Dyadobacter pollutisoli: one gene and its partner. The protein of the gene in region 2 interacts with the protein of the main gene of each other region in a pairwise test. Links are inferred from orthologs where the notes say so. Each region holds a gene or a part of one and is shown on either strand. Other genes may lie near its edges.

The links.
Region 1: the proteins of ruvA (region 2) and ruvC interact in binary tests that used the Escherichia coli proteins (3 or more experiments, as listed by UniProt). The link is inferred for Dyadobacter pollutisoli from one-to-one orthologs.

What each region holds. Positions count from the first base shown.
Region 1 is NZ_CP112998.1:3,518,610-3,535,869, forward strand. What follows is about bases 8,160-11,057. They hold ruvC (crossover junction endodeoxyribonuclease RuvC), read right to left. Parts: upstream 9,952-11,057; coding sequence 9,367-9,951; downstream 8,160-9,366. Other genes in these bases: ON006_RS14350 (zinc-dependent metalloprotease), read left to right, coding at 8,160-9,364; ON006_RS14360 (lysylphosphatidylglycerol synthase domain-containing protein), read left to right, coding at 9,959-10,960; ON006_RS14365 (glycosyltransferase), read left to right, coding at 10,957-11,057. Also shown: ON006_RS14325 (PLP-dependent cysteine synthase family protein), read right to left, coding at 1-856; ON006_RS14330 (DHA2 family efflux MFS transporter permease subunit), read right to left, coding at 966-2,540; ON006_RS14335 (HlyD family secretion protein), read right to left, coding at 2,572-3,684; ON006_RS14340 (TolC family protein), read right to left, coding at 3,758-5,098; ON006_RS14345 (TetR/AcrR family transcriptional regulator), read right to left, coding at 5,076-5,720; more of ON006_RS14350, read left to right, coding at 5,978-8,159; more of ON006_RS14365, read left to right, coding at 11,058-12,108; ON006_RS14370 (choice-of-anchor A family protein), read right to left, coding at 12,179-14,275; ON006_RS14375 (XRE family transcriptional regulator), read right to left, coding at 14,653-15,471; ON006_RS14380 (MerR family transcriptional regulator), read left to right, coding at 15,602-16,501; crtID (bifunctional phytoene desaturase/3,4-desaturase), read left to right, coding at 16,491-17,260.
Region 2 is NZ_CP112998.1:6,961,648-6,971,067, reverse strand. What follows is about bases 3,825-6,730. They hold ruvA (Holliday junction branch migration protein RuvA), read right to left. Parts: upstream 5,620-6,730; coding sequence 5,029-5,619; downstream 3,825-5,028. Other genes in these bases: ON006_RS28970 (lytic transglycosylase domain-containing protein), read right to left, coding at 5,653-6,730; sov (T9SS outer membrane translocon Sov/SprA), read right to left, coding at 3,825-4,929. Also shown: more of sov, read right to left, coding at 1-3,824; more of ON006_RS28970, read right to left, coding at 6,731-7,212; Asp-tRNA(Asn)/Glu-tRNA(Gln) amidotransferase subunit GatA, read right to left, coding at 7,506-8,963; ON006_RS28960 (Sec-independent protein translocase subunit TatA/TatB), read right to left, coding at 9,056-9,256; ON006_RS28955 (YkvA family protein), read right to left, coding at 9,326-9,420. UniProt on the Escherichia coli protein: The RuvA-RuvB-RuvC complex processes Holliday junction (HJ) DNA during genetic recombination and DNA repair.

The DNA of each region.
Region 1 (17,260 bases), 3.4 Mb from region 2 along the record:
CCTTTCGGTTAATGAGTGCCGAAAGCATTTTCATGCCTGCAAAACTCCCCGCATCCGGTACCTGGATCATATGGTCCACCACCGTTCTGACAAAGGAAGGCTCCACCCGCGGACGCCCGATACCTTCTATTTTGGAGCCATGCTCGCTGCAAATGGCGGCATCATTATTTTTCCAATAGTCAAAAAACACAGAGTTTTCTGGGTCTACCACGCATACGCGGCTTGCATATCGTTCGTACCGCACGTACCTGCCCAATGTCGCGGAGGTACCGCCCGTGCCCGCGCCGGTTACGATCCAGGTGGGTACCGGATAGGCTTCAAACTGCATTTGCCTGAAAATAGATTCTGCGATATTGTTATTACCACGCCAGTCAGTCGCTCGTTCCGCATAAGTAAACTGATCCATAAAATGGCCGTCGTTTTCATGGGCGATCTGCCTTGAAACTTCGTAAACCTGGGCCGGATGATCGACAAAATGACATTGCCCTCCATAAAATTCAATGGCCTGGATCTTGTCTTGACTGGTGGATTTAGGCATCACAGCAATAAAAGGAAGACCCAATAATCTTGCAAAATACGCTTCTGAAACAGCCGTAGAGCCACTGGAAGCCTCCACAATGGTAGTACCCTCGTGAACCCAGCCATTGCAAAGGGCATATAAAAACAACGACCTCGCCAGGCGGTGTTTCAAGCTCCCGGAGGGATGTGTGGACTCGTCTTTGAAATAAAAATCAATGTCCGGAAAAGCTGGCAAAATCAGCGGAATCAAATGCGTATCCGCCGATCGCTGATAATCCGCCTCAATTTTCGTTATCGCCCTGGTACACCAGTTATTGGAAGTGTTTGTTAATTGCACGATGAAGGTTTTTCAAAGCAATGTAGGTAGCTAACCAGATAAATACAAAAAAGAGAAGCCTCCCCGAACAGGAAAGCTTCTTCAATATTACTACTACACTTAAAACATGTTAATGTACAGCCGAGGCATCGACTTTGGTTTTGCCGCTGCGGGTCCAGAGAACGAATGGAACACATATCAGGAACATCACGCCCAGGTACAGGAACACATCCATATACGACATCACCTGCGCCTGCTTGGAGACTGTAAAGTCAAGCATTTTATAGCCGCTTTTCAAAGCGATGTCGGAAGTCATTCCTTTTCCCATAAAAGTACGCTGCAAGCCCTCAACCCGTTGTTGCACAGCAGGATTGTTAATATCCAGCTTACTAACCAGATCATTGCGGTGAAACATATTCTGCCGCGCGATGAAGGTGGTGATCACCGCTACCCCAAACGATCCGCCCAACTGGCGCATCATCCCGGTGAATGCAGCTCCCTCGCCGATTTCACGGCCTTTCAATGTCGATAAGGCGAGTGTGGTGATGGGTACAAACAATAATCCAAGACCAATTCCCCTCACGATCAACATATTAAAAAACGCGTCGCTGCCAGTATCCGGTGACAGGATCAGGTATCCCCAATAACTGTATCCGAAAAAGAATATCATTCCCAGCGCGACGAGGTACTGTTGTTTCACGCCCCGTTGCAGCAGCTGACCCACGACCGGCATCATCATCGCCGTCACAATCGCCGCAGGTACCATCAGCATCCCCGATTGCGTAGCCGTCCAGCCTAATGTGGCCTGGGTATACAATGGAATGATGAATGTGGAACCGTATAATCCGAAACCTAATATGAATGAGAGGATGGTACCAACCCGAAGGTTTCCATTGGACAGTACCCTGAGATTCACGATCGGATTTTTGTAAGTAAGCTCCCGCCAGATAAAGAAGAAGAAGCCAAATACTGCCGTAACTGTCAGCAAAACAATGATCTCGTCATTGAACCAATCTTCTTCCTGTCCTTTTTCCAACACATATTGAAGCGAGCCCACAGCCACTGCCAGCAGGACAATTCCCCACCAGTCGATTTCACTGGCTGTCTTTTTCACTGAGAATCTCGGGCTTCTTACAAATTGCAGCGTAAGCATGGCCGCAATGATACCCAAAGGAATATTGATGTAAAAAATGTAAGGCCAGCTGTAATTATCGACAATGTAACCTCCCAGCGGCGGACCCAATGTAGGTCCCACAATTACTCCCAAACCATAAATAGCCTGGGCAATTCCTCTCTTTTCGGGTGGGTAACTCTCTGTGATCAGTGTTTGAGCAGTCACCAGCAAGGCACCTCCGCCAAGTCCCTGGATCAACCGGAAAAATACCAGTTCCCAGATGTTATCTGCATTACCGCAGAGAAATGATGCCACGGTAAAAATGATAATGGAGGCAGCAAAATAATTCCGGCGGCCAAACTGTTGCGAAAGCCAGCTAGTCATAGGCACAATGATCACGTTACCAATGGCATAGGCCGTGATCACCCAGCTAACTTCTGACAACGTACCGCCCAAATTCCCGCGCATGTCGTTGAGCGCTACATTGACGATCGTGGTATCCACGATTTCAAGCAATGCGCACAATACGGCTGTGATCGTGATAATGACCCTGCGCGAGCCGTATTCGACGAGTGATTCCTGTAATTCCATTTAATATTGGTTTAGAATCAAGTTCCGATCCTTAGTTCAATTCTACATCTACGAACACGTTCATTCCGGGACGTAATTCTGAAATTCTTTCATCCTGCGCTTGTGTAAACTCAATTCTTACCGGCAGGCGTTGCACTACTTTTACAAAGTTACCACTCGCATTATCAGGAGGCAGCAGGGCAAAACGTGCTCCGGTAGCAGGTGAAAATGACGCTACTTTTGCTTCAAACTCATGATCCGGGTAAGCATCTACGTGTATGCGAACTTTCTGGCCCAGCTTCATTTTGGTCAATTGTGTTTCCTTGAAATTGGCTACAACCCAGGGCTCTGTCGTTGAAATAATGCTGAAAAGCTGTTGTCCTGCCTGTAAAAACTGTCCCAGTTGTGCATTCACTTTGGAAACGCGGCCATCAGTCGGAGCTGTGATCACAGTGTATGACAAGTTCAGTTCTGCATTATCGATCTCAGCCTGACGTGCTTTAATGTTAGCATTTACTACGCTCGTTTGTACAGAAGTAGCGCGTGTTTGCTTGCCAGCAGCCTTCGCCTGACGTTCCGCTGCATTTTTCTGTGCTACCAGCACCGCCAGCTGACGTTCCGCTTTTTGTTTGGCAGCCGAAGCCTGCTCAAATTCCTGTTGTGTGATCGAATGGTCCTTGATCAGATTTTCATATCTCGCGAAATCCTGGTTCGCTCTCCACACATTCACTTTCGCTTCTTCGATCTGAGCTTCTACAATGGATACATTTGCTTCATAAGTAATTCCGCTCGCCGCAGATGCATTGGTAGTCGCATTGGCAACCACAAGGCTTCCTTCCGAACCAGCATAAGCAGCTTTCGCTTGTTCCAATTTGATGATCTGATCGCGGTTATCGAGTACGATCAGCGTGTCTCCTTTTTTCACGAACTGATTGTCTTTTACTTTAATGGCTGTCACATAGCCTGATATTCTTGGGATTACAGGACTGATATTGGCATCTATCTGTGCGTCATCTGTTTCTTCGTGGTGCAGGCCGTGGTTATACTTTGTAAAACCCCAGCTTCCTCCTACGGCGATCAATACACCAAGAATAATAATGAAGCGGTAATTTTTCTTTTTAGGTGCAGTTTCCTCGGTTGCTGATGTGTTTTGGTTGGTTTCCATATATATAATGACTGAATGATTGAATTAGTGAATGACCGGTCGCCGGTGCGATGAATGTTTGCCGGTGCGATGGTTAGTTGATTACTCCGGCTGTTTGTTCTAGTTTTTTGTAGGCTACTATAGCGTCTGCTTTGGCGGTTTCGTAGTTGATTCTGGACTGAACCTGGGCAACGTCTGCGTCTAGTAGTTCGGTGGTGGTTACCAGGCTGTTATCGTACTTGTTTTTGGTAATCCGGTAATTTTCGTTCGCCTGCTCCACTGCTTTGGCATACACATCAATTTTCCTTTTGCTCAACACATAATTGTAATAAGCAGTATTGACTTCCAGGTGAATACGGTCCAGCAGCACTTCCTCGTTGGTTTTGAGCTGATAAACTTTCGTCCGGGCCTGCGCCATTTTCGCGCCCGACTTCCACAATGCGCCGATATCATATTTAAAACCTATACCAGCGTTCACTGCATTCGGAATCATGGCCACTCCCGGAATATTCAATGCGACATATCCGGCTGTCAGCGCGACGCTTGGATAAAAATCAGCCTTTACTACTTTAATATCCGTGTCAGCAGCTTTCTGGCGGATACCATTGGCAGCGATGTCTTTTCTGTGTGTCAAAGCCGTTTGCTCCCATTCTCCTGCATTGCCCTCTTCTTTCAATGTGATAAAACTGGCAGAATCTGCTAGTAGCGCAGTGTTTTCCGGCATTCCCAGGATCAGGTTCATATTGATCGTCGTCACTTTCAGATCATTCTCGGCCGTCAAAAGCGCCAGTTCAACATTCGATTCCTGTAGTTTTGCTTTCATCAGGTCATTTCTTGCCAGCATTCCGTTTTTTTCACGGTTTGTAAATTCTTCCACACGCTGACGTTCCCGCAGCAGGTTTTCTGAAACAAGGTCAACCGATTTTTTTGCTTTATAAAGATTGCTATAAGCCGCTACGGTGTTCTGAATGATCGCATCCCTGTCGTTTTCGACGTCCAGTTTGGCAGCCTGTTCCAGGTAATGTGCCGATTCCAGGCCGTACTTAAATCTGAAACCTGAGAAAAGGGGCAATGACGCACTTGCCATGCCATACATCGCCTGATGTACCGCCGGCGTACCGCCCGAGCTTCCGGTGCTATCGTTTCCGCTTTGTTTGATTTTAAGGTCAATGTTTGGCGTATTAACCCTTAAATAAGAGCCCGATACACTCAAAGTAGGCAGCTGGTTCTCTTTGATTTGGCGGATATTTAAACCGGCCATATCAACATTCGTCTGGCTTAATTTGAGTTGTTTGCTGTTTTTCAAACTCATTTCAATGGCTTCTTCCAACTTGATTGTGCGTGTGGTTTGGGCATATGAATGAGCCGTGGCCACAATCCAGACGATCGCGGTAGCCACAGAAACCATTCTTTTAGTTTTCGATGTGGTGTTCATTTGTAACTGTCGATTTAAATAAACTTTTAAGGTGTTGGCTCAATCTTTTCCGGAGATACTTCTGGAATTCCTCCTCTTCCATATTTTCCAGATCATTGATTTTTCTGTAAAATTCCTGTGTCGCTATCGCATAATTAATCGTGCCATATAAGGTCGTGGACATCAGGCTCATATCGATGTTTTTGCGAAACACCCCAGCTTCTTGCCCTTCGCGGACAAGTTGCTGCATCAGTTCCAGGTTTCGCAACTTCAAATTCCTGATATGATCCGATATAACCGGCGTTCTTTCGCTCGAAAGTTGCTCCCGCAGCATAATGTTATGGAAGCACTGGTTTCCCATCAATCTGTCAATCGCATTATCAATCAGCATGTTGATCTTCTGGATCGGATTCAGATCCTCGCTCTGGACAAGCGTTTCCAATCTCGAACGCGACTCCGACATCCGGATCTCGAACAATGCTTCAATCAGCTTTTCCTTTGAACCGAAATAATAGGATATCATCGAGACATTCACGTCTGCCTCCTGTGCAATGTCCCTTACCGAAGTCCCTGCAAAACCCTTTTGGGAAAATAACCGCTCCGCGACCTCTATAATCTGCAATTGTTTTGCGCTGTATTCCATTTAACTATCTCATTAACAAGGCTATGGTTACTTCGAATGTCAATGACCGCACAAAGATAAAAGGCCAAAAAATAAAAATCAAACGATCGTTTGATTTTTTCAAACAAACGTTTGATTAGTCGAAACATTTATTCGATTAGTACCATTAAATTTTTTTAATGTTATGATTAAAACGGCTGCAACGTTTCCCCGATTAATATTGTCCTGAGAGTACAGGGAATAGTACCACATCAACGCTCCTCTATCTTGAACCAATTATGAAAATATATACCGCTTACAAGCTGTTGCTCGCTCTCTTTCTCCTGCTTCTGCTGGGGCCTGCCTTTGGCCAGAAAACCCCTCCCAGCTGTGGCACCAATGATTCACTGGCTGCATCTTACCTGGCCAAATATTCAAAGACAAAAGACCTGACGAAGGCAAGACTCGGCGCGGAAGAAAAGCTGGAATACAGAATTGCGCTGGACATTAACTACAAAACCTACTTATTGTACGGCGGGGACAAAGACAAGATCACCAAAGAAGCATACCGGTTCATTCAGGAAGCGTCCGACGTTTTTGAAAGGGATGTAAACATCAAACTCACCGTCAGTTTTATTTATATCTGGGATAAACCCGAGCCTTACGCGCTGGAACAGGACGGTGATTATTTCAGCAATGTCCTCAACTACTGGACCTCCAACCGGCACGAGGAAAGAGACGCTGTGGTAAGTTTATCGTGCAGGGATGGTTGGTTTTATGGTGGCTACCGGATGTGCTCTTCCAATTTCCCGCGCCCGGAAGGCAATGCAGTATCAGTCGATTTGCTTTGTCACGAGCTTGGCCATACCCTCGGCTCCCCGCATACGCACAGCTGCTACTGGCCGGGCGGCCCTATTGACCGCTGCACCAATCTCGAATCCACCAATGCTGAATGTGAAGATGGATATCCCGAAGGTGTCAACGGTTCGATCATGTCCTATTGCCGCTCGGTACTGAGCTTTCATCCGCTTTGTCAGAACCTGATGCGCGACTATGCCGAAGGTAAGTTACAGCCCAGTTTCAAGCTCAGCGCTTTCAATGAAAAACCAACCCGTTCCGGATTGCTCACATTGAATAATCTCGATCCGGGAGCTGTCAACAATACTCCTTCATTTGAATGGTACGCATCGCTGCGCGTCGAAAATTACAGGTTTCAGATCGCAAAGGACGAAGCATTTACCCAGATCGTAGAAGATACATTGATCAAACAATCTTATTTCCAATCATTTGGCCAAAGCGAGGGCTCCTATTTTGCACGCTACCGGACCGAAAACCAGTTCAGTGCGGAAGGATGGTCTCCATCGGTTGGCTTCACCATCTCACCTTTTTCAAACAACAGTGAACCGCCATTATTATTGAAAATTGCGGTTGACAACTACGGAAAAGTGAGTGGTATGTTTCACAAATACACCGATATCAGCTCCTATGAAGTGGAGGTTACGGATTATTATGAAAACAAAGTTTACAGCTGGCAGCTCGACGCCACCCCTCACGCATTTCAGACATTTTCGCTCCCTGTGACTTTTGAAAAATACAAACTCTATAATGCGCGTTTCAGGGTCAATAGCGGCAATACTTGGAGTAAATGGTCCGCTGTTTCCTACCTACCGCAAGCATGGAGCGCCGACTTATGGAGCTTGAACCGGGTCGAAAAAACATCAAGCAAACCGCTGCTGGCATCGCTTTTATTCCAAACTACGCTCCATGACAAAGGTATTACAGGTAAAATGGAGATTGCAACTGATCCTGATTTCAAAAATATCGCTTACACCGGCACCACTGTTTCCAATGACCTGAACCAGTGGTACTCCAACAAAATGCTCTTCCAGCCGACATTGGCTGAAAATACTTCCTATTATATGCGGTCAATGGTGCAATGGGCACCGAAATTGTACTCAGGCTGGTCCACGGGCCAGTTTACGACAGGCTACCTCGACGAGCGTTTTGAGTATCTTGGTGTGGTTTCACAAAATCTGCAGGCGACCCATTATGCCAACAGCAACTTTGTCAAAAACAGATTTTACAACATTGGTTCTGAGCTATTTGTATATGATATTTTCAGCGGCTACTACTCATCCAGTGACCTGAAAACCTGGCAGCCACACCTGTCTTCTACATCAAATGGTAAAAGCCCTAACATCATGAATTTCTTCGGCGTCTCCAAAAAAGGGGATGTTTATATGATCGATCAGGTCAATAAGCTGGTTCGGAAATCGGGCAACAGTTTTGAAAGCTTCACGTCGCCTGAGGCATTTTATATGGATGAATACAGCGCGATCATGCCTACCGAAAACAATGGTATATTTTTCAAAACATCCAATAAAGGTGTGGGTCATTTTCAGGACGGGAAGTGGGAATTTTTTGATGAAAGAATGCTGCAAAGCAACAAATCCGTCAGCATTGCTATGGATCAGGATGAGCAGATCTGGACGGTGATGGAAGGAGGCGGCGTATGGACCAGCAAAAATAACGTGTGGTCGACCCAGCCATTTTTTGCAAACTGGCGAGGGCTGGCCGGGTTGGCTTTTGATAACGAAAAGACCTGCTACGCTTTCGGAGAATGGGGCGTCGCAAAATTGAACCGCGATTTGCAGCGGTGGGAAATCATGAATGCTTTTTCAGCGTATCCGATCCGAAAATTGGTATTTGGGAAACAAAATGAAATGTACCTGGCTTCCTACACGATATATGACCAGGACATTCAAAACCATGCATTGATCACTTACATTGATCAGAAATTGAATGTTTACCAGGACGGGCTTAACTTTTTCAAAGAGCCGTTTGACCTCACCATTTTCAATGATAAACTCCTGATACTGACCAGCGGCGGCGAAATTCACACATTCGAAGAAAACAAAATCCAGCGATTTGAACCGAAAACGGACTATTGCGCAGGTAATGTGGCCGACGTGACGATCACTTCCAATTCCACTTTTGCCAAAGACAATGAGACCACATTTGCATTAAAAAATACTGAAAGCAGCGCAATTACGATGGTACCAGCCCTTTCGAAAAACGGCAATGTGTTCCAGGTCAAACTTCCAGAGTCTATCTTGAAAGGCAATTACACGCTCCAAACTGTAACGAGCAATCCGGCGGTCGCAAGCAACATCAGCAAAGCATTTACCGTTCATAGCGCCACGCCTGCCGAAATATCGATGGTGGCAACCGATAAATTCAAGGTCATGTTAAACACCAGCGAAGGTGCCGGACTGACGTATCAGTGGCAGCGGAACGGCATGGATATCGCCAATGCAACCACTTCCTCCATCATTGCTGACCAGTCGGGGGATTACACCGTGAGCATTACCAATCGGGGTGGCTGCCAGACAAAGTCCAGTGTAGTTCCGGTATCATTGAACCGTCCTACTGAAATTACATTGCTTCAAAACACACCCAACCCGGTAACAGCTGCGGGTGAAATCGCCTTTTACCTACCGCAGCCCGAGGAAACCATTCTTAACCTGTATAATGTACGGGGACAAAAAATCGCGGAACTGAAAAAAGGGCTTTTAGCAGAAGGCTGGCACTTTGCCAAAGTCGATGGAAACCAGCTGAACTCAGGAATTTACATTTATCAGTTAAAAGCAGGAAGTACTGTCAAATCGCTTAAAATGGCCAAATAGGGTCATTTCACACGGCTGGGATTTTCGCTTACAAACGCGCCCCAACCTCCTTTTTTCGACTTTTTGGAAGAGCCTGTTGCTATTGTTGCCGGGGAATTGGCATGGTACTGATGACATATGGCTATCGCGATACCGTCGGTTGCGTCCATGAATTCCTTGCTTAGCTCCATTTTAAGGATCTTTTCAAGCATGTAGGCAACCTGCTCTTTGGACGCGCTCCCGCTGCCGGTCACGGATTGCTTTACTTTCTTTGGGGAATATTCAACGATCGGTATATTTCTGGCCAGTGCAGCTGCCATCGCCACGCCCTGCGCCCGTCCCAATTTGAGCATCGATTGAGGATTTTTGCCATAAAAAGGATCCTCGATAGCCATTTCGTCCGGCAGATAATCCTCGATCAGCTGGGTAATGCGTTCAAAGATTTTCTTTAACTTCAACTCGTGGGTAGTATATTTGCTCAAATGAATCACACCATATTGAACCAAAGAAATTTGCTGGCCTTTGACCGAAATTACGCCGTAGCCCATGATTTGGGTACCAGGATCTACTCCAATAATCACCTTTTCGGTAGCTTCGGTTTGCTGCATTTTAATCATGGTGCAAGATAAGGAACTCTCCCCTCCAAAAGAAAAAAGAAACCGGCGAAACCTGCTCTGGCTGGGCAAGCTGGCGGTTACGGTATTGATCCTCAGCTACATTTACCGGACATTTACAAACGAACAAAAAGGCATTTCTGACGTCGGTAATGTATTTGGTAGCATACTCACGGCAGACCACTTCCCTATCATTGCATTCATGCTTTTCCTCGTCCCTGCAAACTGGGCGCTAGAAAGCCTGAAATGGCAGAAACTAGCTCAAAAAGTAGCAGTACTTAGCTTTTGGGATGCTTTTCGCGGAACATTAACCGGCCTCGCGGTAGGCGTCGCGGCACCTGCGCAGCTTGGCGATACGATTGGCCGGGTGGCAGCATTGAAGTCGGACAGGCGGCTGGAAGCGATCGGAGCCGCGATCGTCTCCAACGGCATTCAGTTCTACATTTCCGTGGCTGCCGGCGCGGTAGGATGGTTTCATTTGCAGGAAAAACTCGCCCTGTCACCCGCTGCGAAGCAAATGCTAAGCATTCTGCTCATCACGATATTGCTGCTCGGCGTACTGGCAGTTGCATTCAGGAGGCAGCTCACCGACTGGCACCCAAAAAATTCGACAATACAAAAAATCCACTCCTACCTGCGCATCATAGGTGCATACACGGGCGAAGAACTCAGCCTGTCGGCTTTCTATGGCAGCTTACGATACCTTGTATTTTTGACGCAGTTTGTCCTCGCACTCTCCCTCTTTGAATTTCCTATACCTGCATTGGAATTAGCTTCCTGCGTTTCGCTGATATTTCTTGCCAAAACATTGATCCCGGCCGTAAATGTGCTCGGCGACCTGGGTTTAAGGGAATTTACGGCACTGCTGGTGTTTGCTTCCTACGGTCTTCCCGCAGAGAAAGTCATTGCAGCTACCTTTATGGTCTGGATCGTGAATGTGCTAGGCCCCATCCTGATCGGCATATTTCTGATCTGGAAATATAAATTGAAACGGAACCGATGATCGAACAATACCTTCTTTCCTGGCTGCTTCCTGTCATTGTAGTTTTTATAGTGAGCTATGCCATATTCACGCTGTGGCTTACTTATTTTTGGAATAAAATAAAAAGTTTCCGCGACTCAGCGGTTAACTCTCCTGATTTTATCAGCGTGATTATTCCGGTTCGGAATGAAGAGGAAAATATCGGTGCACTCTTGCAAGATCTGGCCCATCAATCCTTTTCATTTTCGCAATTCGAGGTACTGGTCATGGATGACAGCTCTACGGATAATACGGCCAAGGTCGTCAACGATATCAGTCAACATGCAGCTTGCAACATTCGGCTGATATCATTGCCTGACATCGCTACGAGCTCGCCAAAGAAAAGGGCGATCGAAACGGCGATAGGCAGCGCAAAAGGAAATCTGATCGTCACTACCGACGGTGACTGCCGTGTACAACCGGGCTGGCTCCAAGCCATCGCTACCTGCCACAAAGTGACAGGTGCCAGGCTGATCAGCGCGCCGGTTACCTTTTCCGAAGAAACTTCCCTGACGGATCATTTGCAAACTGTCGAATTCGCAAGCCTGATCGGCAGCGGGGCGAGCGCCATTTCGGCTGGATATCCGTCATTATGTAACGGCGCCAACCTGACTTACGAGAAGGCAGCATTTCTGGCAGTCGACGGATTTGACGGCGTACGGCACATTGCATCCGGCGATGACGAATTTTTAATGCATAAAATTGCCGCAAAGTATCCCGGCAGCATTCATTTTCTCAAAAATCCACAGGCGGTCGTAAGCACTTCACCTCACAAAAATTGGGCGGGGTTTTTTCGGCAACGAAAAAGATGGGCTAGCAAATGGAAGCACTATCAAAGCCGCACACCACTTATTTTAGCGCTCTATATCTTTATGAGCAATTTTTCATTCCTGCTCACCGGTCCGCTGCTTCTCTCTGGCCACATCACTTTGAACGCCTTTCTAATTTTGGCCGCGCTGAAATGCTTGCCTGAATGGTTATTTCTGGGCACGGTGTTACAGTTTCTTCAAAAACCCAAGTCGGTCTGGTATATCCCCGTTACCCAGGTTTTCTATCCGTTTTATGTCTGCTTTTTTGGGTTGGTCGCGCAGCAAAGCGAATACATGTGGAAAGGCCGGAAACTGGTTTGAAAATAAAAAACTGCCAACCAAAATGGCCGACAGTTTTAAGCTTCACATAACGCTATATAAGATCAGACTCTCACTTTTTCAGGATTTTGGAGGAATATTTTCCTTCCGCATTCACCACGTTCACGATATATAAACCCTGAGCAAAAGCCTGGACATTCACTTTTAATTCTGTTTGGTTCTGGCCGGGCAGCATTTCATACACCCGTTTTCCGCCCAAAGTCAGTATTTCAAACTTTTTCAGAGGAGAGAAACTTTTCACATTCACCACATCCTGTGTTGGATTTGGATAAAAATCCACCGCAAGTCTCGCGTCGCACTGCCCTGCCTCTACGCTGCGGATCGCACTGTATTCGAACGATTCGTCGGTGTCAACCTGCTGTAAACGATAGTAGTAATATCTTGAAGGAGTAGTTTCCGATGAATAGGGGGAATCTTTAAAGCTGTATTCGCTTTTGCTTGCACTGTAATCGATGCGACTCACAGCTACAAAAGTTTTTGCATCAGTAGAGCGCTGAACCACAAAATGTGAGAAATCCTTCGATTCGGTCACCACCCATTTCAATTTCACATCGCAGTTATCATTGCTGGCAGTGAAACTCGCCAATGTTACCGGCAATGTCGATCCCGGAGGAGGGCTGGTGTAGCAAGTCCCCTCAGATTCAGGATAGGTAATGCTGATTACTGTCCAGGGATCCACTGTAACGCGGATCGTTGCACCCAAAATGCGCAGGGACCCGTTACGATCATCGGTCTCCTCCCATTTGCTACCGTTTTTAACCCATCCAGGCCAGGCCATACCATTTCCATCGCCGTCCACTGCTGCACCGGGGAAGAGTATGCTACCCGACAAATCCCTGTCATTGTCTTCCTGGATCACTTTTCCTTCGGAATTGATCCATTCGATTTTAGCTTTCTTGCCAGTAGCATCAAAGTTTGCAGGCGTAATCACATAGTCAAGGTACGGCGCATTTTTAAAACATTTTGAGTTGGCGACTACTGAAATCTTTTTTTCCGCAGGTTCAGGAATTGAAGGCAGAAATGGCCAGAAGTGAATTTCGTCACCATTATGAATGTAACTTTTCGCGATGATCTGGCCGTTGATGTTACCATTGTTCTCTTTAATCAGATTAGCACAAGGCGCAAAAATCGTCCCGTGAATGGGTGTTCCACCACCCAATGTAAGCGTATTGGTTGCGTCCGGAAAGTTGTATATCACGTAGCTACCCTGTGGATCAGAAAGACCGCCCACACTTGGGAAATTGATCTTCGTGCTTCCGCCGTTCATGGCACTAAAAGTAGGAAAATCAACGATGTTGATAATCAGTGCGAAAGGACCTGTGTAGGTTTTGGTCCCTAACGATGGTCCGGAAGGAATGCCTTCAATGTTAGTATTGCCAATTTTGTTCCAAACCGCTGCCGAAACGGTCAATACATTGACTGCATTTGGATTAACCCTGATTTTAGGATTGTTCCCGATCGCATTCGGATCCAGATAAGGTCCTATTAAAGCTCCCGGAATCTCGTTGCCGTTCTGGTCGAGAATCGGCAGGTTGTCCGCCATTTCTTTCAACTGGTTGGATCTTTTGATCATCTTAATGAACGCGCCGTCGATATCAATTTTACTTGCATCGTCTGTGCCAAACACATTCTCACAAACCGGATTGTAGCTATCGCTTACATCAGGGCTTCCCCAGGCATCGGGATGTGAGTTAATGTGAATGTTGGGAGTTTGATCGTAGCCTGCACCATTGTCCGCCGTAATGCGAATATTAGTAGATGCGTTGTTATTGTCTTTATACCAGGTTTTGAGGTTTGTAGTGACCGATCCGTCAGAAGCACACTGGCCGATTTTTACGTAGTTGGTTCCGTTCACCTGCAAACTTCCGCTGTTGAGTTTCACCCCGCCGCGAACCGCAAGGCCAATCGAAGCACCTTTTACGAAGAACACACCATGATCTTTATTAAAACTGATCTGGTGCTGATTTGAAATCAAGTTTCCCCCTATTGCAATGGGGCCTTCTGTTTCATTCGAATTAAGTGTAACATCTCCTTTGACGAAAATATTAAAGCCTAGAGAGGCAGAAGTCGGGCTCTGTGCCATTGCCTGTCCGAAAGTTAGGGCAACAGCAGTAAAAAGTGAAAGTGATAGAAGTTTCGTAAATTTCATATGTCGAGTGATTATTAACTCGACGAAGGTAGAATACACCCAAAACTTGTCATTTTTTTTGTGACCAATCTGCGGAAGTTTGGGGTTACCAGGCAAATTCCGGGGGTCAAAAAAATACCGAAATTGTACTTTACGAATATAGCACTCCTCGTATTAAAAACTAACTAGCGCTTCCTAGAAATTTAGTTACCGTGACAAACAGACACTATTTCTACACAAATTGCTCAAAAAAGTGTCATCCCGCACAAAATATCTCTACTATTTTACAAAAAGGTCTTCCATTTTGCTTTAATAGCGTTTCGATGATAATGAAAATACTGAAATAAAATCCTCGGCAAATTGTAAAATTTCAAGTATCTACATTTCATAGCATACAATTATTTGGAGCCTGACTTCTTCTTGATCTCCTTAATTTCATTCTGCATCTCTTGCAACATTCGCATCAATTGCTGCATATCCGTCTGCGGCTCAGGAAGTTCCTTGCTGTGGAAACTGTAGTATTCCCAAACCTCTATCACTTCCGATACTGGCACCGTATAAGCGAAATATTGCTTGTTGAATGATTGCAAAAGCATAGTCCCATCCTTGTTAATGGTCACCTGCTTGAAAACAAAATCCTGATCGCCTCTTAAAATGACAATGCAAGGTGTTTCCGGCTTTATAGACGTCCAGTCCTGTACATATCGCGTGATAATATCGCTACCCTCGGGAACCGGAAGCATGGAGTCCCCGACAGTAGGAAACATCCGAAAGGTACCATTCTTGGGAACAGTAGGCAGGTTAAACCGTGGCAGCGTCGCTAAAAACTCCGGGTCACTGTACCCTGAGCGGTATCCGGCTTTGGCATGAACCGGTACGTATTCAATGTTTTCTTTTTCTTCCTTATCAACAGTAATGGCCAGAACGCGGATCTGATCACCTTTCATGAACACTTCACTGCCTTCTTCGAGATCACGGATCTTCTGATCGGAAAGCTTACTCAGGTCCATTTTGAGGATACTGTCAATGCTCATCCTGAAAAATTCAGAGAAATTGATCAGATCGTCGATCGTAGGGTTCGCTGTTCTGCCACTTTCGTGGGCATTTAGCTTTACCCTGCTGATTCCCAGCTTCTCCGCCAGCGCCTCTTGGCTTAGCCGCTGACGTAAACGAAGGAACTTAATATTGACCGACCAAAAAATTACCTGAGATCCCATAACCGTTGATATTTTAAAAATCAAACATAAGATATTTTAAATATCAAAAGTAGCAGCAAATTTTAATTTTCCTACAAAAAGTAGATAAAATAATTTTGTTTAATTATTTTTGAAAAACGTTAAACAAAATATGTCAACCTACTCTATCCGCGACCTGGAACGAATCAGCAATATGAAAGCGCATACTATACGGATATGGGAGCAGCGATATGGGCTACTCACACCGGAAAGGACAGACACCAACATCCGGTATTATAATGATGACCATATCAAAAAGTTACTGAATGTGTGCACGTTGCTAAACCAGGGAATGAAAATTTCGAAAATCAGCAAGCTGGACAAAGCGCAGATCGCAGACGAAATTGACAAAATTATTGCTCGATCGTTTCAGGGCGACCTACATATTGAAGCGATCATCAATCAGATGCTGATCGCCATAGCCACATTTAATGTATCGCTCTTCGATGAGCTGTTTACAGGAGCAGCCAAACGATTGGGATTAAAAAAAACCTACGAAAAAATCCTCTACCCGCTCCTGGTGCGCACCGGGCTCATGTGGGTAAAGGATGATCTGTTACCTTCTCAGGAGCATTTTTTATCGAATCTGGTACGTCAAAAATTGTTTGCGGCCATTGATTCGCTACCGCTACCAGCCAGTTCTGATCAAAAATGGGTGCTCTTTTTGAATGAGGAAGAGGATCACGAGATTGGGCTGCTCTTTGCCAGCTACCTCATTCGGCAATACGGTAAGCAGGTGATTTACCTGGGCGCGAGGGTACCTTATCAGGACCTGGCTGTGGTAGTGAAGCAGAGCCAGCCTACACATATCTATTCCTTTTTTGTCCGAAATCAATTTGAGGATCAGATAGATACATTGCTAGACAAGCTTACCTCAGATTTTCAAGATATGTGTATCTGCATTTCTGGCTCTTATGACCAAGCCAAAACCGCCAATGCCGGAAAACGAGTCACGCAGATTGCCAGCATTGAAAACCTGATCGAAATTCTTAACCAAAACCATGCAAAATAACGCTTCCGGCATATTGAGTAAAAGCAGTAATGTAACGGTAATAGGCTCCGGCTTCGCAGGAATGGCCGCATCGGCGATCCTGGCATTACATGGCCAGCAGGTCACCGTACTCGAAAAGAATATGGAGACGGGAGGTAGGGCGAGAACATTTAGCGAAGGCGGTTTTACGTTCGATATGGGTCCAAGCTGGTACTGGATGCCGGACGTTTATGACAGCTTTTATGATCTTTTTGGCAAAACAACGGCTGATTTTTATGAGCTGAAACAACTGGATCCTGGTTTTGCAGTAATCTTTGGCGAGAATGAAGTCATGGACATTCCGGCTGATTTCGATGGAATCTGCACGCTTTTTGAGGCGATTGAAAGTGGCAGCGCACAACGTCTACGGAAATTCATTGCGGAAGGTGAGTTCAAATACCTGGTCGGAATGCAGGATATGGTGTACAAACCCGGGCATTCAGCCACCGAATTTTTCAGTTTTAAACTGTTCAGGGACGCATTGCGCCTGCAACTTTTCACATCTTTCAGTAAGCACGTCAGGCGGTATTTCAAAGATCCGCGGCTACTCGCGTTGATCGAATTTCCCGTGCTTTTTTTGGGCGCCATGCCGAAAGACACCCCTGCTTTATACAGTCTGATGAATTTTTCGGGACTAAAACAGGGCACATTTTATCCTATGGGTGGTTTTGGCAAAGTAGCTACCGCATTCCGCACGATTGCTGAAAATGCGGGGGTGAATTTTGTAACATCCCAAAATGT
Region 2 (9,420 bases):
AGCATTTTCCTCCACCATTCGCCGGTAACCGTCCCGCTCCTCGTCCGAAAGGAGATTGTCCAATGAGGTATTCAAAGGCGTATCAGGGTCCAGCGGGTCAAAATGTGGCTTGACGTTTCGCCGGTCGTAGCTCACAAACAATGGTATGCTAAAACCCCAGCTGGCAGGAAGCAGCTTGTCCAGAGCAATGTTGGAAGAAACACCATACTCAGTCGTGAAGTTACGCGAACGCTCTCCGATCCGCTGCTGAACACTTCCGAAACCGAATGTTTCCAACCTGCCGGAAGCAGTTAATGTTGCAAAATCCGCCAATTTCGCATTCAATTGAGCGATAGCAGCGATTCCGCCCGTTTCGTCAAAGCCTTCCACATGCATTTCATCCACCCAGATACAGAACGTTTTGGAACGTTCATCCACTGATTTCGGGTTACGCATCCCGATCATCATCACTCTTACCGAACTCAAATCCGGGTTTCCGACAACAGTCAGTTTATATCGCCCGTCGGCCGTCGTAACTGTGTATGGTACGCTCAGGTTTTTGTCCAGTTGCCTGTTTCGCTGCGCCTTGGCGTTGATCAGGTCCGCCAGGGCAATGTTAATCTCGTTGCCTTCGGGCCATACACTTTCCGCCACACTAACATCAGGCCGGGTCGCTTGCAATTTCGAAAGATCGATCTCGTAATAGTTTTGCGTAAGGTCAGTACCAATCCGCATGAATGCACCCACCATTCCGTCTTCATTTTGCTCGTTCTGCATGTGCACATACATCCGAAGTCTTTTGCGGAACAAAAGGTCAAGGTTTACATTTTTGAACACAGCACGGGAATCGCCATCACGCAGATCGGTCACGCAAAGGCTCATCGACTGCTCATTGAGCAACAATGGAGGTCGTTGCGTATTGTCCTGGTCACGTTTCCAACCCGGGGGAATCTGATAAATGTACTTGTTAGCCCCGGCGCTGGCAGAACTGTTTTCTTCCATACTGACAGTTCCAACCGTGAATTTAGCGTCATACGGCTCAGGCACTTCCTGTAATCCCGGCGCATCCAGATTGGAAGTATACTTGCGGTATTGCTGACCAACCATTTGAAGCTGTGCAAAGCGCAATACGACAGGCTGCTGAAAATCAGTCAGGTACATTCGCATAAACCGAATGGATTTAAAACCATTCATACTGCCCACTATTCCTGAAAATTCTTTGATAGGCACACGGAACAAGTACCAGTTCTGGCCGTCTGTCATGGTTTTATCCACAATGTATCCGTTACCAATTGCAAGCTGGTCCGGTTTCAGATCAATTTCGTATTCGTAATAAGACTCATTGTCGTTGATCGTGTTATCCACATTCATGTCCTCAGCGTCGGGGACATTGGTGGATGCGGGCGTTACATTCGCAGATCTTCCCAAACTTTCGGGAGAGTTGTTTTCCATCCCGATGTAGCTTTTGTAACGCTGCAATACTTTCAGATTAGCACTATCCAGCTCCGCTCCCAGAAAAAACTTAAAATCATCACCAGAAGGGTCCGCGATTATTCTTTCCCTCGCGTCAGCAGTCAGGTTTGCTGGCAACCGATCTATATATTGTTTAAAAAACGTTCTTTCCTCCGCATTACTCAGACCGTCCAAACCGACATCCTGCTTTTCACGCGCCCCCGACTCATTGCTGAATGCATTGATCAGATATTGCGATTTGGTGGCATACCCCCAGGCGGTAGAGTCAACGTTAACCCCAACTTGCTTGGGAACGATCGGCAATCCGTTTTCAAAGTTATAACGCTCATCAGGAATAACATCTTCCGAAATATCGCCCAGGTTAAATACTAGTTTTCCGCCGGTCGTATTGTTTTCGCCTTTGAACCCGTCACGGACTTTTCCGTTATCTCCTTTGATAAAAGGGTCCAGCATCCAGAACTCTATACTTTCGATATTCGCATTGTCAAAGTCATTATCCGAAGTAATCGCTCGGCTGATCGCGCCGAAATTCTGGCGCGGAGTTTTCAGCAGACCATCCGGACTCAGGTCAACATTGTAATTGTACATTCCCTTTTCGCTGGGGAAGTAGGCGATATCCAGCACATTTTGCGGATAGGTAACCAATCCTGCAATGGGACGATTTGGGAAAATGTCAGTTGGCAGGTATAATCTTTCGTAAAAATTGGCCCTGTCCGCTTCATCAAGGTTGCTCGGCGGCTGGTACCCTCCTCCAAGGCCTTGTGCTCCCGCAAAAATATTGTCAACTGTATAGGCCGAAATACGCGCACGCTTGTAACCGTAATTAAGCGTCTTCCCATCCAACCCCTCGCGGAATTTCGGAGGAACAGCGGCCAGTCTCCATTTCTGTGGCTGACGCGACAGGTCATAAATTGTACGCGTAGCTTCAAAATCGTCCACCAATGAACGGTTATTCACATCTTTGGAAACGCCGGGAAGCAATTTGGCAAATTCGCCTTTGAACTGAATACTGGACATTTCCTTGGTTTGCAGGAAAGGCAACGCATCGAGCCATTTGGTCAGGAAAGGGACATCCTTGCGGAAATTGATATCAAAACCAAGTATCGTGTTATTCACCGGCTCATTACCAATGGATACACGTGTTAGGAAACCTGCCGGTCTCTCACGGTATTTAATAGCCGTAAATCCAAGGCTCAAATCGCGGTTTACAAGGTAATCAAGTCTTGTTCCCAACAATGACCTGATTTGGTTCTGGAACATATCCGGTCTTTCATATTCGATGACGATCTCTCGCCCTGAGTTCAGTACGCTGCTGTTCAGCAACCTTATCCGGCCAATCTGTGCTTCGACAATATAATCAGAGCCTGGCGAAAGTGGTACACCGCCGGAAGTGACGGTTACCGAAGTTTCCAGCACACCAAATGGCAGCTGCACCTCCGCTCCACCGCTCGACTGGTACGAACCTTTGATAAAGAACTTGTTGCGTTCCGTAATCTGCTGCGCATCGATCATCGTAGTCCGGTACAGCTCACTGAACACATATTTGTTACGGAACTGGTCCTCGCCAGCTCCAAATTTTTTGGATAGGTTGGTACCAAATGGTTCGAGCACCGGGAAAATGATCCGGCCGGATTTGCTATCCATCGTAATGCCGTCAACAAAGTCGAAATTACCGTCGGGTTGCAGATCATTCACCGGATTAAGACGGTCCAGCCCGGCGAGACGGATGAGCGGCACATTGGCGATGCTACTTTCCTGTAAATTGGGGTTATCTATCCCAGTTTGGTCATCCTTATAAATAATTCTTAACTGAAAACCCTGTTTTTCAATTTGGCTGGTTCCCAGGGAGTAAATATTTTTCATCATCAGGTCCCACATCGGAAGCTTCGTATTGTTCCGGATCGTCGATGATTTCAGCAATTTCAATGCGATTACTTCATTGTCCTTTCGGGCCTGGTAATCTTCGGTAAGCTCCCCTACCTTAAATGCTCTTCCGTTCAATGTATATTCGTAAGAAACGGCTAGTACCTCGTCGTTTCTCAATGCATTGGTCAAAGAAATGTAGCCCAGCTGCGGATGAAACGTGTAGTCACGATCCACTATAAGTCGTTTCGCTCCGCGCAATAACTCATAATCCAGCGTCTTTTCGAGTCCCAGGGCGGTAATAGCGCTGTTGGTGTTATCAACCTGCCTGAAAGCGTTGTTATCCGACAGTGTTTTGTATAAACCATTAGCCGCATTGTCAGCCGGAGAAGTGGACCGGATCGGCTGCAAGCTCGGGTTTGCCGATTTGTAAGGCGCAGGTTCACCCAAATCCGCGAAACCGACTACATTCCTTAAAGATTCCGTAGTTGTGGTGCGGTTGGTAACATATACTTCAATCCTCGTTACAGTCACACCCGAAGTAATAGTCGGTGTGTTTTGCAACGCGCTCTCGTAGATGTTCCTGAAATATTGAGATAGAAAAAAGTTACGGTTTTCGTCGTAGGTATCCGCGCGAAGTTCAAAGTCACGGTTCTGGGCACCACCGCGTAACACGATCCGTTCCTTACTCGATTTTTGTTGTGAAGCTACCAATGTCGCCTTCAATCTTCCGAACTGAAGATCAGTTTTTAAACCAAACAAATTCTGAACTCCCGGGATAAGCTGGCTGTTGATCGCCCAGTTGATATTTCCAGCTTCTATTTTGCGAATAAAGCTCTCTTCCGGGTTCTTATAATTCAGCTTGATCGCATTCTCAAAGTTGAAGTTGGCCTTCGTATCGAAATTCGTCTGAAAACCCAGCTGATCGCCCAGTCGCGCATCAAAGTTGATGGCGATCTGCTCATTGAATATGAATTGGGTATTGCGCCGCTGGCGGATAGGGATAGACGGATTGTCCAGAAATTGGTGCATCAGCCCCAAATCCAGCGAAACGAAACCGGTAGGCTTGAAGTTGACAAAATCGTCACCCAGCAATTTCGAAATTCCAGGAGGCAGATCCAGCTTCGGTAAAAGCCCGCGTGCGCCCATCGCACTCTTGCCATCCTGCCTTCCCGCGTACTCACGCAAGAGGCTTTTGAAAGCTCGGTCTTCCTGGATCTTGTCATAAGTTTCCAGGTCCATTCGTTCCGGTGCACGGAAATTAAGATTGCCTGCCGGTGTCTGGATATTTTCAGAAACGGCTATTTTCCCGGCGCTGTCCAGCAATATGGAAGTCGAAATGTTAGACGGGTCGCGAAGATAAAATGGTGATTTGGGGCGAGGTTCCGCGATCCGGTTGGAATAGTAGTCTTTCCACCGCATGATCAGCTGGCTGCCCGTTCTGTCAAGGTTCTTTCTGGTGGTATCCTCGATGATCGTGTCGGCCAGAAGCGCCCATTCCTCAGTCTGGGCTGTATACAGAGTATTCTTATCAACAGAAACATTGGCTAATAGTACCGCTCCTGCTGAAATGCTAACTGCCTTAAACAGAAATGAGTAAATCGTTGATGACAAAGTAATATACTTATTTAGAGAAGGTTGTAACTACACTCAAATCCATCAACACGATTTTACTATCGTAAATTTTTTTGCCAAATATCATTACAGTTCCGATTATCGAAGCGCAAGTTTTATCAGGTTTTCAACAGTGATCGTCTGTCCTTCACGCTTGATAATGGCGTCCAGACTTTTTTCCGCTGTTGCTTTGGGTATTCCCAATGTAACAAGAGCAGCCAACGCTTCACTTCTAATGTTGCCGGAAGACGTACCAACCGATTTTGTACCCGTTGACACTAAATCCTCTTTGCGGATTTTATCTTTTAATTCCAGGATAACTCGTTGAGCAGTTTTGGATCCTATCCCTTTAATGGACTGGATCAGGCGCAGATCTTCATCTATAATTCCTTGCCGGATCTCGGACGAAGAAAGCGAAGAAAGCATTACCAATGCTGTTGAAGGCCCGATTCCAGATATCCCAATGAGATCCAGGAAAAGCCTTTTTTCATCGTTTCCCCAAAAACCGTACAGTATGTGGGCATCCTCCCGTATATTCAGGAACGTTACTAACTTGCAGCGTTCCCCCAGCTCCGGAAGTGAAGTATAGGTTTGTAAAGATATGCGAACTTCGTAGCCAATTCCGGATACATCGATAATGGCATAAGCCGGATCTTTGTAGACTACAGTTCCGTTAACGTAGGCAATCATAAAAATAGTATGTGTGTTTCAGACTCTTGTTCACTAGGTAGAAATGATCAGTTTTTGTCCCGGCTTGATCGCATTGCCCCTTATTTTGTTTCTCTTTTTCAACTGGTCTATTTCAAGCCCGTAACGTTGAGAAATAATCCACAAAGTATCCCCCTTCTGAACCGTATGATAGCGCTTTTTGGTATGCCTGTCGTTTCTCTTAACAGGTTTTTCCGGCTCTTGATACGACGTTGACGCAATTCTTACGGTTGGCTGTTTAACTTTTACTTCTTTGTAAATAACCAGTCGCTGGCCTTTTCTAATGTTGCTTCTGCGGATATGGTTCCATCTTTTCAGTTCCGAAACCGTAACGCGGTACCTTTTCGCAATTGATATCAGGTTTTCTCCGCTGCGAACTGTATGGGACGATCTTTTTGTCCTGCTACGTTCAATGGTTTCCTCAGTATCCTGATCTTCCAGCTCATCGCTCTGCTCCTGACCGGTACTCACCAGCGCATACGGGAAAGCACTAACATTACCGAGCGAGTCCGTAGTAGTACTGTCCACACGGGCAACCATCACACCGGTAGGCAGGTATCTCCTCGTACAGGAATCCATAATGGAGTTTCTGTTGCTCACCAGATAGGTAAACTGCATACTTGGCACTTTCAGTACAAAATCTCTTGTAATATCAGGAAGTGACGTTTTGGTGATCTGGGGGTTCAGCTGTTTAAGCTCTTCGAAATCAATATTGCTTTGTTTGCAAAATGTAAAAAGATCAATGTAGCCGTTGATATGAATGGTGTCATTGGGGATCTGGAACTCTGTGTTCTCAGGAAATATACCGTGGTCATTTCCGTAGTTCATCATGTAGTTCATCGCCACGTACTGAGGCACATACGAACGCGTTTCGCGTGGAAGTACATTGTAAATGGTCCAGAATGTAGTTCCGTGTGAGCGACGCATGGCGCGTTTTACATTGCCTGGTCCTGTATTATAGGAAGCGAGTGCAAGTTCCCAGTCGCCAAAAATCCTGTAAAGTTGTTTCAGATACAGACAGGCAGCTTCAGTAGCCTTCACCGGTTCGAAGCGTTCGTCGATATATTTATCCTGATAAAGACCAAATTCACGGCCGGTTGCAGGCATAAATTGCCACAGGCCACCAGCTCTGGCATGCGAGATCACCGTTGGGTTTAGGCCCGATTCAATCATGGAAAGATATTTGAGCTCAACGGGCAGTCCGTGTTTCTGCAGTGTCTTTTCGAAAAGGGGAAAATATAAGGGCATTTTCTCCATCATCGTTTTGGTGAACTTTGCCTTTTTGTAGATAAAATATTCTACAAATTCATGAGAGGACTTATGATAGGTAAGCGGAATTGATCTTTCCAGTTTTGCGAACCGTGCTCTCAGCAGTTCCTGAGGAATAGCGGGTGTCGCCCCAATTTCTTCTACTTCCGGTAAGTAGGGTAATAAACTTTCTTCTGCCTGAGCAATAGTCTCCAGTGTATCTGGCTCGGCTGCTAACTTCTCCTGTGGAATGACGGCCTCAGCCGGCGAGTTCCAGAATCCAACACACATGGCTCCGAGCCACAATACTTTTTTCGAAATCCTCATCAATAAATGTTTTTTGAAGGTTAATCAATTCCCGGTTTTCAATGGCTAGTACCTGTTGATGAAATTAATACAGATAAAATATCCCTTTTTAGAATTTTCAACGTTCTGAAAATCTGCCTGATGAATTAGAATAATCTCTAACACATTTTACTTTTTGCTCATAAAACCCTGTCAGAACAACCCACGAAACAACTCGTCATTCTGGCATGATTATTTACTTTTAAATCCTCGGGTTTAAATACAACCACTTGTAACCGGCAAGATAAAAAAACAGATTGACTTTCTGCGTCTTACTAGTGATTTGTATTGTATTCAACAGCAACCTTTTTGTTCAGTTCGGTAAGGTAGCTGGCGAAGGCCAGCATTTTTTCCTCACCAAAATAAGGAGCCATTATTTGAATTCCAACTGGCATTCCATGGTCGTCTTTTCCATTGGGAATAGCGATTGCAGGATTTCCAACAACGTTTGCCTGCACTGTGAAAATATCAGCAAGATACATTTGTAAAGGATCTTCTGTCTTTTCACCAATCGTAAAGGCTGTGGTAGGTGTAACCGGGGAAATCAGAAAATCGAACTGCTCAAAGAACCGGTTCGTTTCCTCCCGCACCAATCTTCTAACGCGTTGCGCCTTGGTATAGTATGCGTCATAATAATTTGCGCTCAATACGAAAGTCCCCAACAGGATCCTTCTCCTCACCTCCTCACCGAAAGCTTCGGTACGGGTTTTTTTATACATGCTTTCCAGATCCACGGATTCAGGGCTTCGGTAACCGTAACGCACACCGTCGAACCGTGATAAATTGGAACTTGCTTCTGCAGTTGTAAGAATGTAATACGTAGGCAGCAACGAATCCAGCAAAGGCATTTCAACCGGCGTTACCTCGTGCCCCTCAGCACGTAAACGGTTCAGCACGTCCAGTGTCTGCTGACGAATCTCCGAAGAAATCGCCTCATTATCAATCGTTTCCCGAATATACCCTATTTTCGCCTTACCATTCCATTCCATTTTGGACGAATAGGCAGGCACTTCTTTACTTGAAACCGTGCTGTCGAAATTATCTTGTCCCGACATAATTTCAAGGATCAGGGCAGCATCTTCAACAGATTTTGTAATCGGCCCGATGCAGTCAAATGACGATGCATAAGCGATAAGACCATAGCGGGAAACACGCCCATAAGAAGGCTTGACACCGATTACGCCGCAAAATGCAGCCGGCTGCCGAACCGATCCGCCGGTATCACTACCCAGGGACGCATGGCAAAGCCCGGCCTGAACAGCTACTGCCGATCCGCCTGACGATCCACCCGGAACTTTAGAATTATTGGCCGCGTTTAACACCGGCCCGAAAGAAGAATTTTCATTGGAAGAACCCATCGCGAACTCATCGCAGTTTTGCCTTCCTATCACAATGGCGTCCTCGTCGAGAAGGCGCTGCACTGCCGTGCCTGTGTATGGAGCTTCGTAGGATTGAAGGATTTTACTCCCGGCCTGTAAGCCGTGACCTTTGTAGGAAAGGACATCTTTGAGCCCGATGACCAGCCCGGCCAGCCTTCCGGCTGTTCCGTCTTTTATTTTTTGGTCAACGGTCGCTGCTGCTCCCAGTGCCTCGTCTGCGTACACTTCAACAAAAGCATTGAGATGGGCCGCAGACGTAATATTTTCTAGATAATGATTCACTAACTTGACGCAGGTCAAACCTCCTTCACGCAAATCTTCCTGAATTTCGGCTAGCGTCAGATACTCTTTCAATGTAATTTCTTTGTGGGGTTGTAAATAAAGAATCAGAGCCATTAAGTGGATGCTTAAAGGCTCTGGTTGTACCTCGTATAAGAATGGAAGCGTTATTTGGGGTCTTCCATGCTTTTCTCAATATTCTCCTTAACGTCTTTGGTAGCGTTCTTGAATTCATTGATACCTTGCCCCAAACCGCGCATCAATTCAGGAATTTTCTTCGCACCGAAGAAAAGTAAAACGAACAAGGCAACCAAAAAGATCTCCTGTCCACCTAATCCCATAAATGCCAAAACGGTTACTGATTCCATATCTGTTTTCTTTTTAATGTTTACAAAAATAATTATTCTTTTTTATAAGAACTAAAACTATGGTGGGTTTTATCCTATATTAATCGTTTTTTCATTCTTTTCCCAATCACTGAATTTCCTCACATCATCACTCAATGTTTTGAGGAGCCACACCACCAAAGCAA